Regions from separate parts of the Fictibacillus halophilus genome, predicted to be linked through region 3. Evidence: riboswitches for the same ligand, from Rfam matches in the RefSeq annotation. Region 3 holds a riboswitch; each other region holds the start of a gene.
What was found. Region 3 has a riboswitch for S-adenosylmethionine ahead of I5J82_RS07750 (alpha/beta hydrolase). Riboswitches for the same ligand answer to the same signal wherever they lie in the genome.

Region 1 (3,280 bases), 670 kb from region 3:
CACTGGCGTTACAAAAAACATAAGCTGAGTCTAGCTTGTTCTCTAAAACAGGGTGAACAAAAAAATCAATGCCACCACTAACAATATACAAGGGGATACCTTCACTTTGAGTAAATTGAATGAATTCCTGGAACCCATCTCTGATCTTAGAACGTGTTAAAACGAATTCAACGATCTCTTGTTTTTTATCTGAAGAAATTCTGGAAAACATTTTCCCGACTCCTTCACGTATCGAGATTGTTTCATTCAAGATATCATTAACGATCGGTTGCCAGCCCTCAGGTGAAAATTCTTCCATGATTGCGACGATGTTGTCTTTTTCAGTAACAGTCCCATCAAAATCACAAAAGATTACCGATTGTTGTTGGGTTTTCATTTTACTGGCACCCCACCCCAAAGCTCTAATGCTTTTTGTAGTTCTGTATGTTTTTCAGCAAAACTCTCAAAGTCCTTCCCTTTAACGACTGCATCTATCGCTTGACGGAAAGCACGTGCTCCCCCTGCAGCGCCATCTGGATGACCATGTATTCCCCCACCCGCGTTTATAACACTGTCCAATCCGAAGTCATTGAATAGAACCGGTGTTAAACCGGGGTGGATACCAGCCGACGGCACTGGAAACGACTTGTTTAAAGAGATGCGATCTGTAGTTAATGACTCTGCAATGCTTAACGTTTCATTACGATCAAGTGCTACGCTTCCATATGGTGATGGGAACAACACAAGATCTGCTCCTGCATAACGAAGCAGTTTGCCTAATAATACGGAGTAACCAATTCCGTAGAGAGACGATGATCCTATAGCTCCGGATAATGCAGGATGTGCCATGATTGGAAGCGGAATCTCTTTATCCTCTGCCAATTCTTGCAATACATCTGGCCCGTAGGACAAAACGTTAAATAGTAATGCATTAGCTCCTAATTCTGCTGCGCGCCGGGCTTTATCTCGAAGTTCACTCGTTCTGCCTGTCAGGTTTACTGCGTAAAGCGTCTTTTCACCTGTTTGTTCATGAACGGACTTTAAGACTTCTTTAGCAATTTTTACTCTTTCTTCAAAAGGAGTAAGTGGATTCTCAAAAAGAATTTCATCATCTTTCACAAGATCTACCCCACCTAAAGCCTGCTCATATAATTGTTGCTTGAAGAATGATAGATCTTTTCCAAGTACCCCTTTAAAAATACTCATAACAAGTGGGCGGTTATGGACACCTATGATATCTCGAATTCCTGTTATTCCAAACTTTGGTCCGGGAAAATGTTGTTCTAAATCTCTATCAAACTCTAAATCTACGAGCTTGATCTCACCATCTAACGAAAGTTTACCAAAAACTGTAGTTAGAATAGCTGGAAGATCATTTGAAAAGTTCGCTGATGGGTAGGAAATCTTAAGCAAGCCTCGTGTTCTATGACTTCCTAAAAATTGATCAGCACGTGGATCTTCAGGAAGTTCGATCACTTCTTCCACATTACCTTTATGTTTTTTTAGCTGTTCTTGCTCAAGTTGAGGAAGATCTGTCCATGAACCTACAGTAAGTCCGAGCGCGATTCCTTCGGCTTTTTTTTGTAGGTTTTCTTTTTTATCATGTACTAAATACGTTGCTGTAATTTTACTCATGTTTGTAGTTCTCCTTTCAAAAACGCAAAAAACCCCTTCACGAGGAAGGGGTGTCTTCATATTGACAGTTCCGCTTCCTCTTATCTCTCAGCCAAACGCTCGACTGCAAGAATTAGCACCGTTTTCAGCTAATCATAGTTAACCGAATGGTTGCCGGGTTTCATCGGGCTAGTCCCTCCACCTGCTCTTAATAAGAGTGCAAATTGTTAGAATATAATTTTAATTGTGATTATGACAGGGTATGAAGGATCTGTCAACCAAAACCTTTAATATCCTATTAGTAAGCTTTAAAGTTTTTGAAAGATGTTGATCTCCGTTCCAGATACTCGCTTTCAACTAATCAAAGAGGATAAAGAATTAAATAAAACTTCTAAAATAATTTAGTAATTCGATCAGCAGCCTCGATCAAACGTTCTTCAGACGTTAATAGACCGGCACGTACATATCGATCGCCTTCACTTCCAAATCCGATTCCTGGTGCGACGACGACATGTGCTTTCTCAAGCAAATAGTCGGCGAACGTTTCAGATGTATACCCTTCAGGTACAGGCAGCCAACAGAAGAATGAACCTTTTGGCGATTCCACGTTCCATCCGTTTTCATTCAAACGTCCGATGAATGCATTTCGACGACTTTCATATGTATCTACCAGTTCATCCACACATTGCTGTGATCCGTTCAATGCCTCAGCCGCAGCATGCTGGACCGCTCCAAACAAGCTTACATAAAAATGATCTTGAAGAAGGTTAATAGATTCAATGACAGATTCATTTCCAACCGCGAAACCAACGCGCCATCCTGCCATGTTATACGTTTTGGAAAGGGTATAGATTTCTATTCCTACGTCCTTTGCTCCTTCTACCTGTAGAAAACTAACCGGCTTTTGTCCATCAAATCCGATAGCACCATAAGCAAAATCATGACACACAAGAATATCATGTTTGTTAGCGAGCTCTACTGTCTCTTTAAAAAATGATTCAGTTGCAACACCGGCAGTTGGGTTGTTCGGATAGTTTAAGAACATAAGCTTGGCTTTGTTCAATACCGTTTCAGGTAATTCATCATACTTCGGCAGAAAATCATTTTCTTTTCTTAAGGGCATTGTCTCCATCTTAGCACCGGCCATTGCAACACCTGACCAATAATCCGGGTATCCCGGATCTGGAACGAGTGCAACATCACCTTGGTTTAAATAACATTGTGATAACTCTACTAAGCCCACTTTCCCTCCAAAGAGTATCGCTACTTCTTTCTCGGGATCAAGTGTCACACCATATTCTCGTTTATAAAAATCGGCTGCTGCCTGCTTCAAAAATCCATGTCCGCGAAACGGTGAATACTTATGGAAATCAGCTCGATCTGCTCCCTCTTTTAACGCATCTACAATATGCTGCGGAGTGGGTTGATCGGGATTTCCTTGTCCTAGATTAATAACGTCATAGCCTTGCTCCACATAGTGAGATACTTTTTTTACAAGCTTGGCGAAAAATTGCTCTGGCAGTTTCCCCATCACTTCTGCCTGCTCAAAACGTTTCACGACGATCACTTCCAGTCTAATTTGAATGTTCTTGAAATTCTAATCAGTTATGTTATACGCTTAAATAAATTCTGTAAAGACTTTTTTTACAATCTGGAGGGTACAATCATGAAAATTGCCTGCATTCAA
Region 2 (3,280 bases), 990 kb from region 3:
AAGCCTCCTGCACCAACTACTCCAGCCATCGCTGTATAACTTACGAGCGCGATTGCGGTCACAGTGATTCCTGACACAAGAGCAGGTGTGCTTTCTGGGATAAGAACTTTAAATATAATCTGAGCATTTGTAGCACCCATCGATTTTGCCGCTTCGATTACCCCTTTATTAATCTCTCTCAAAGCAATCTCAACCATACGTGCATAAAATGGTGCCGCACCTACGATTAGAGCAGGTAGTGCTGCTTCAGCTCCAAGCATCGTTCCTACGATTAAGCGTGTAAATGGAATCAATAAAATGATTAAGATAATAAAAGGAATCGATCGAAATACGTTAACGATTATGGCAATTACACTATTTAAAAACTTATTTCCCCACAAGTTTCCAGGAGAAGTTAAAAATAACGCTAATCCAAGGGCAAGCCCTAGAAAAAATGTAATGACCACTGAGATAGCAGACATATATAATGTTTCATTTGTCGCTTCTAATAGAACATCCCATTGAACATTCGGGAACCATGTACTAAGCATTATGAATCACCTCTACTTCAACCTGCACACTGTTTAAAAACTCCATAGCACGAGCTAGTGCAGATTCTGTACCTTTAATCTGAATAAACAACGTCCCATAAGGTCCATTCTGAGTTTGTGTAATCTTTCCTTGTAGAATATTAACGTCCACTTCATACTTACGAATCAGTTCCGTAATTAATGGCTGCCCAGCTCGTCCACCGATAAAAGTAAGTTGAACGATTCGACCTTCAGGGAACTCGGAAATGAACTGTTTAATCGTATCTACCGTTTCTTCAGGTTCTGTTACTTGTTTCACAAAATCCTTCGTGATTGGTTCTGTCGGGTTTTTAAAGACATTTAAAACATCGCCTTCTTCTACTACTCTCCCCTGTTCCATTACAGCTACACGGTGACAAATCTTTCTGATCACATGCATCTCATGTGTAATAAGAACGATTGTCAGATTTAACTTTTGATTGATTTCCACAAGCAGATCAAGAATGCTGTCGGTTGTTTTAGGATCTAGTGCTGAAGTTGCTTCATCACATAAAAGTACTTTTGGCTCATTAGCAAGAGCACGCGCGATACCTACACGCTGCTTTTGTCCACCACTTAGTTGTGATGGGTAGGACCCGCCACGACCTTCCAAACCAACTAGGTCGATCAGCTCATCAACACGCTGCTTGATCTTAGCTTTTGGATAACCGGCAATTTCAAGAGGAAAAGCAATGTTTTCTCGTACTGTACGGGACCATAATAAGTTAAAGTGCTGAAAGATCATGGAGATTTCTTGTCTTGCTTCTCTTAACTTCTTCGATGACAGCTCGGACATGTTTTTGCCACCAATCGTAACCGTACCGCTAGTCGGACGCTCTAGCATGTTAAGGATTCGGATCAGTGTACTTTTACCTGCACCACTATAGCCGATGATTCCGTATATCTCTCCTTGCTTTATGTTTAAATCTACCGTATCAACAGCCTTTACTTCGCCATCTTTGGTTTGAAAGACTTTACGGACTGACTGTAAATTAATCAAGATTCTTACCTCATTTCTTATCTAAATATTGACTCATGTAGAAACGGTGCATTTGTTTGCTTAGGTGTTCCCCTCATTGATAAGTTGGTTGTAGTGGAAGGTGCGAGACTCCTACGGGATAAGCGGGACAGGTGAGACTCTTAACAGCGCATAGCGCTAAGAGGCTCACCGCACGCCCCGTGGAAAGCGAGCATCCTGTAACGGAAAATCAACTACTCCCAAGAGCTTCAACGTAAAACGAAAACAGCCAAACAAAAAAATGCCTCTCTGCTTCAATATGAGCAGAAAGGCATATTATATTCTATGCACGTTCTCCTCATCTCCCAAGACTACTTAAAGTCTTGCAGGAATTGGCACCTTTCTAGTTCATCATTCATAAGAATGCAATGATCTAGCGGTTGCCGGGTTTCATAGGGCCAGTCCCTCCACCTCTCGTGATAAGTAAAAAAGTGTTACTTTATTAAATTAAAGCGATACATATTTGAATCACTGTGAAGAATATTATCATCCTTGTCGATTCGTGTCAAATATTTTTAGCAGTTCGAACTAATACACCAGCAGAGATCTCTTCCCAATGTGAACTCAAGTAAAAGATCGCTTCCCATTTTAAGCGTTGTCTGAGCGTACCTTGAAACTCAATCATCTCTTGTCTCAATAATGTACTCAGCTTCATTTTACCCTCAAGCAACATAGATAGATATTTCGGATTCCCTGTAAATGTGACGGTTCGGTTCCGCTCTCCCTCTCTGTAATCAATCTTAAGTGTAGTCTCATCCTTACATTTAAAACTAGGCTTTACCGGAATATTATAAAGAGAAAGATACGGACTTTTTGCTATTTGGCTTTCAAAGTAACGGATATCCAACATTAAAAATCCCCCCGAATTGGTTGTTACTTCACCGATTCTAGAGGAATATTCATATACCTTTATAAACCCTTCGACAGCAGCAAGGAATCGTAATTGGTATTACGACACGTTATTTCATAATTAGTGTTTATGTTTCTTTTCTTGCTTCTCATGTTCACTTTTAGAATATCTTTGATCATCTCTATGATGTCTGTCATCATCCCATTGCTGTCTCTTATCGTCTTTCTTACGATCGCTTCCGTTATTTCGCTTGTTGTGATTTTTATCCTGCTGTTTATTTTCTATTCTAAGCTCTTTTGGTTGATAATCATCCTTATCCTGTTTTGAAGATCTGACAGGTTCTTTCGTCATTTTAGGTTCTATACTTTTTTCTTTTTGTTGCTTAGGCTCTTTTTTGTTATTAGACTTACTTCTTATTTCGCGCTCTTTCCTATCCCGTTTTTCATTCGTATTTTTTTTAGGCTTTACAAGGTTTTCTTGTGGCTTTTTAACCGAACGCTGGTTAATTTCTTTTTTCTCACCATTATTAACAGGCTTTACTTTGACTTCATGTGGTGCAGCCTTTATTTTACGAGGGTGTGGAACGGATTTAATATCTTTAGAAGAAGTGGCATTCACTTTAAGTTCTTGAAACTTCACTTCTTTAATTTTTTCTTCTTTAAGGTGTTTATCGTTCTTGGTTGCTTCCTGGAATGCTGAGTATTTACCTGAAGATACACCTAATTGTTTGGCTTTATTTCGAACTTCTTCGTTCGTTTCAGAAACAGTAATTGCAACAGGATATTGGACGACTGCTTTTTTCACAATAGAATTCAGCGCCTGATCTAATTCCTGCTTCGTTTTCTTATCACTCGATTTATCGGA
Region 3 (3,280 bases):
AGCCTCACGTAGCAACTCAATGGATAGCTCCAAAACGATAGCTTCTAGTATTGGCGGAAAAGGAATATCGTTACGGGAAGCAACCAATGTAGCTAATAAATTCTCCGGAATCATCTCATAATGAAATGTTAATACAGCTACATACAGAGGTGTTGATAACACGGAAAACATAACAGCCATCAATCTGATCAAACGAAAGACGGAAGCGAGAATCCAATTCAAAAAATAATCCTCAAATGCCGAAAAGAACTCTACGATGGTAGTTGGACCAGTCAACGCATGTGGAGATCCGTCAGCCATAATCGCTACTTTACCTTCGGATAACACACTTGCTACTCGGTCTGGCCGCTCTGTATCTATTAGCTGGGGGAAAGGAGAGTTCTCATTGTCAGATATCATTTGATTGATATAAGAACTGTCTACAACATGGTCATATTCGATATCATTAACACGCTGTATTGCCGTGTTCACATTTTCTTCATCAGCAATTCCCTCGATATAAATGATCGCTACCCTTGTTTTTGAGAGTTTGCCAACTCTTACTTCCTTAACCGTAAATTCAGGAATGGGTAATCTTTTACGAATAAGGTTTAAATTCGTATCGAGTGATTCAACAAATGCTTCTTTTGGTCCTACTACGCTGAATTCAGTTTCTGGGATTGAAATCTGTCTGTTTTCGGTAGATAAACTAGGAACCAACAAACCTTCTGCATCTTCCTTATTCATTTGAATAAGAATATAGCCTTCTGTCACTTTGTTAGCAATGTCATGGATCTCATTCGTTTTTACCATTCCATCTAACGGCAGATGCTTTTGAATATCATCTAAGCTTTTTAGAGGTTTTTCTGTTATATATGGTAATAAATCACGATGTACAAATTCAGGGTTTACAAGGGTTTTATAGTACGAGATATAGAATGTACTGAGAGATGATTGCTTAACAGTAGAAAAGTCAGCTGAAGCCGTTAGCTTTTTCATTAGTTCAGGGAATGTCAATGTACCTTTTGTATGGTTGGATTTTGATTCTGGTTGTTTTTTTTTCTTAAAAAATCTCATTGAGATCACCCGTTCTTTATTCCGTCATGTAATATTACATTTTTTTTAGCATTTCCTCGTCACTTAATAATATTCTGTAGGGAATTCTGATTAGGACTCGTTATTTTCATTGACATCAATTAGCAAGTAGCCTATGATTATCCTTAAATTAATAATCTAACTCTTATTAAGAGCAGGCGGAGGGACTTAGCCCAATGAAGCCCGGCAACCATCGGCGAAACATAAACTTTGTTTTGACCGAAACGGTGCTAAATCTAACAGCAGTTTTTGCTGAGAGATGAGAGAACGAACGGATTGTATGTATGAAACCGTGTTCTCTAATTGAACATGGTTTTTTTGTGTTGATATCAATGGGTAATTACAATGACAGCTATCTCAATAAATAGAAAAGGAGTGGGTAATATGGTTACATCGGATTGTATATGGTGGAAGGATAGAAAATTGGCTCACACCATTCATTTCCCTCATGAAAATGGAGTAGGTGAAAAGAAGTTACCGTTAATCATTATTTGCCACGGTTTTACGAGTACACGGATTGGAGTAGACCGCCTGTTTGTTAAAACAGCTCAGGCACTCGTTGAACTTGGGTTTGCTGTATTGAGGTTTGATTATGCTGGATGCGGTGAGAGTGAAGGGGAATATGGAGAAAATGAGTTCGCTTGTTTTATTGATCAGACAAAGGAAGTGATTTCATATGGAAGAAAACTACCTAACATTGATCAAAACGCAATAACGCTAATCGGTCATAGTTTAGGCGGTGCTGTTGCGGTATGCACTGCAGCAGATGATGAAAGAATTAATAATGTGATCACATGGTCTGCTGTAGGAAATCCATTTGAAGAAATTAAAGAAATAGTTGGCTACAACGGCGAGCATCCCGTAATTGATCATTTAGGTTATACCATAACGGAAGAATTTTTACTTTCTCTTCAAGCTTATTCACCATTAGAAGACATCAAGCAGTTTAGTGGGAACGCGCTGTTCATTCATGGAACAGGTGATCAAGTTATTTCTTCAAGTTATTGTAAGGACTATTATGAAGAATCAAATAAGCGAAATGAAGGTGTCAGTGAAATGATACTTATAGAAGATGCAAATCATACGTATTCTTCTATCAGGCATTTTGACCAGCTCATCACTACTACTTCTGATTGGTTATTAAAATTTGTTACTACTTCGGTTCAGAATAGTTTGAAAAAAAGTGTTTGACATTAATCGAGATATCTGTAATAATACAAAGTAATTTGATAGGAATACTCTTATTAAGAGCAGGTGGAGGGAATTAGCCCTATGAAACCCGGCAACCATTTACATTGTACTTAGTATCAATGTGAAAACGGTGCTAAATCTAACAGTGGTCACACTGAGAGATGAGAGGAAAATCGGATTTTTTCGAGAAGCCTTCTGTCTCTTTCATGAGCACAGGAGGCTTTTTGCATGCCGAAACTTTATATAAGAATTCTTAACAAAGAAAAATTTAGAAATTAGGGGATAGGGGATCGAAACATGAAAAGGATCGTTCAAGTTTTACTCGCAAGTTTGGCAGTATTCGTATTAGCTGCGTGTGGCTCATCGACAAGTGGTGGAGAAAAAACAGAAAAGCTTGTAGTGGGAGCATCTAACGTACCGCATGCTGAAATTTTAGAAGAAGCGAAGCCGCTTTTGAAGGAAAAGGGAATTGATTTAGAAATAGTAAAATTCCAAGACTATATCTTACCGAACAAGTCGCTTTATGAAAAAGAAATTGATGCAAACTATTTTCAGCACATTCCATATTTAACACAGCAAGTAAAAGATAACCCAAAATACAAGTTTGAAAATGCTGGTGCGGTTCACCTCGAGCCGATGGGTGTTTATTCAAAGAGACATAAATCACTAAAAGACATTCCAGATGGCGGGAAAGTAATCTTAAGTAACTCAGTTGCTGAGCACGGTCGTATCCTTTCAATCTTTGAAGCAGAAGGTCTAATCAAACTAAAAGAAGGAAAAGGCTATGAAGCACAAATAAGTGATATTGTAGAAAATCCGAGAAAACTAGAGTTTGTGGCAGACATCGATCCAGGACTATTAACAAAGGCATATGAAAACGATGAAGGCGATGCGATTGTTATCAACACTAACTTCGCAATCGATGCAGATTTGAACCCTAAGAAAGATTCAATCGCCTTGGAAGGATCTGAATCACCATTCGCAAATATCATCACAGTGCGTGAAGGTGACAAAG

Region 1: another riboswitch for S-adenosylmethionine. It lies ahead of I5J82_RS04360 (2,3-diketo-5-methylthiopentyl-1-phosphate enolase); the one in region 3 lies ahead of I5J82_RS07750 (alpha/beta hydrolase).
Region 2: another riboswitch for S-adenosylmethionine. It lies ahead of I5J82_RS12965 (methionine ABC transporter ATP-binding protein); the one in region 3 lies ahead of I5J82_RS07750 (alpha/beta hydrolase).

Annotation. Positions count from the first base shown of each region.
Region 1 covers NZ_JAEACF010000001.1:824,521-827,800, reverse strand. Annotated here, with positions in the region: gene I5J82_RS04365 (2-hydroxy-3-keto-5-methylthiopentenyl-1-phosphate phosphatase) at 1-376, opposite strand, end outside; gene I5J82_RS04360 (2,3-diketo-5-methylthiopentyl-1-phosphate enolase) at 373-1,614, opposite strand; SAM riboswitch class I at 1,692-1,811, opposite strand; gene I5J82_RS04355 (pyridoxal phosphate-dependent aminotransferase) at 1,985-3,151, opposite strand; gene I5J82_RS04350 (carbon-nitrogen family hydrolase) at 3,173-3,280, shown strand, end outside.
Region 2 covers NZ_JAEACF010000001.1:2,488,126-2,491,405, forward strand. Annotated here, with positions in the region: gene I5J82_RS12960 (methionine ABC transporter permease) at 1-530, opposite strand, end outside; gene I5J82_RS12965 (methionine ABC transporter ATP-binding protein) at 523-1,548, opposite strand; SAM riboswitch class I at 1,862-1,992, opposite strand; gene I5J82_RS12970 (hypothetical protein) at 2,072-2,416, opposite strand; gene I5J82_RS12975 (anti-sigma-I factor RsgI family protein) at 2,537-3,280, opposite strand, start outside.
Region 3 covers NZ_JAEACF010000001.1:1,495,795-1,499,074, reverse strand. Annotated here, with positions in the region: gene I5J82_RS07755 (spore germination protein) at 1-1,056, opposite strand, end outside; SAM riboswitch class I at 1,217-1,340, shown strand; gene I5J82_RS07750 (alpha/beta hydrolase) at 1,459-2,265, shown strand; SAM riboswitch class I at 2,313-2,433, shown strand; gene I5J82_RS07745 (MetQ/NlpA family ABC transporter substrate-binding protein) at 2,563-3,280, shown strand, end outside.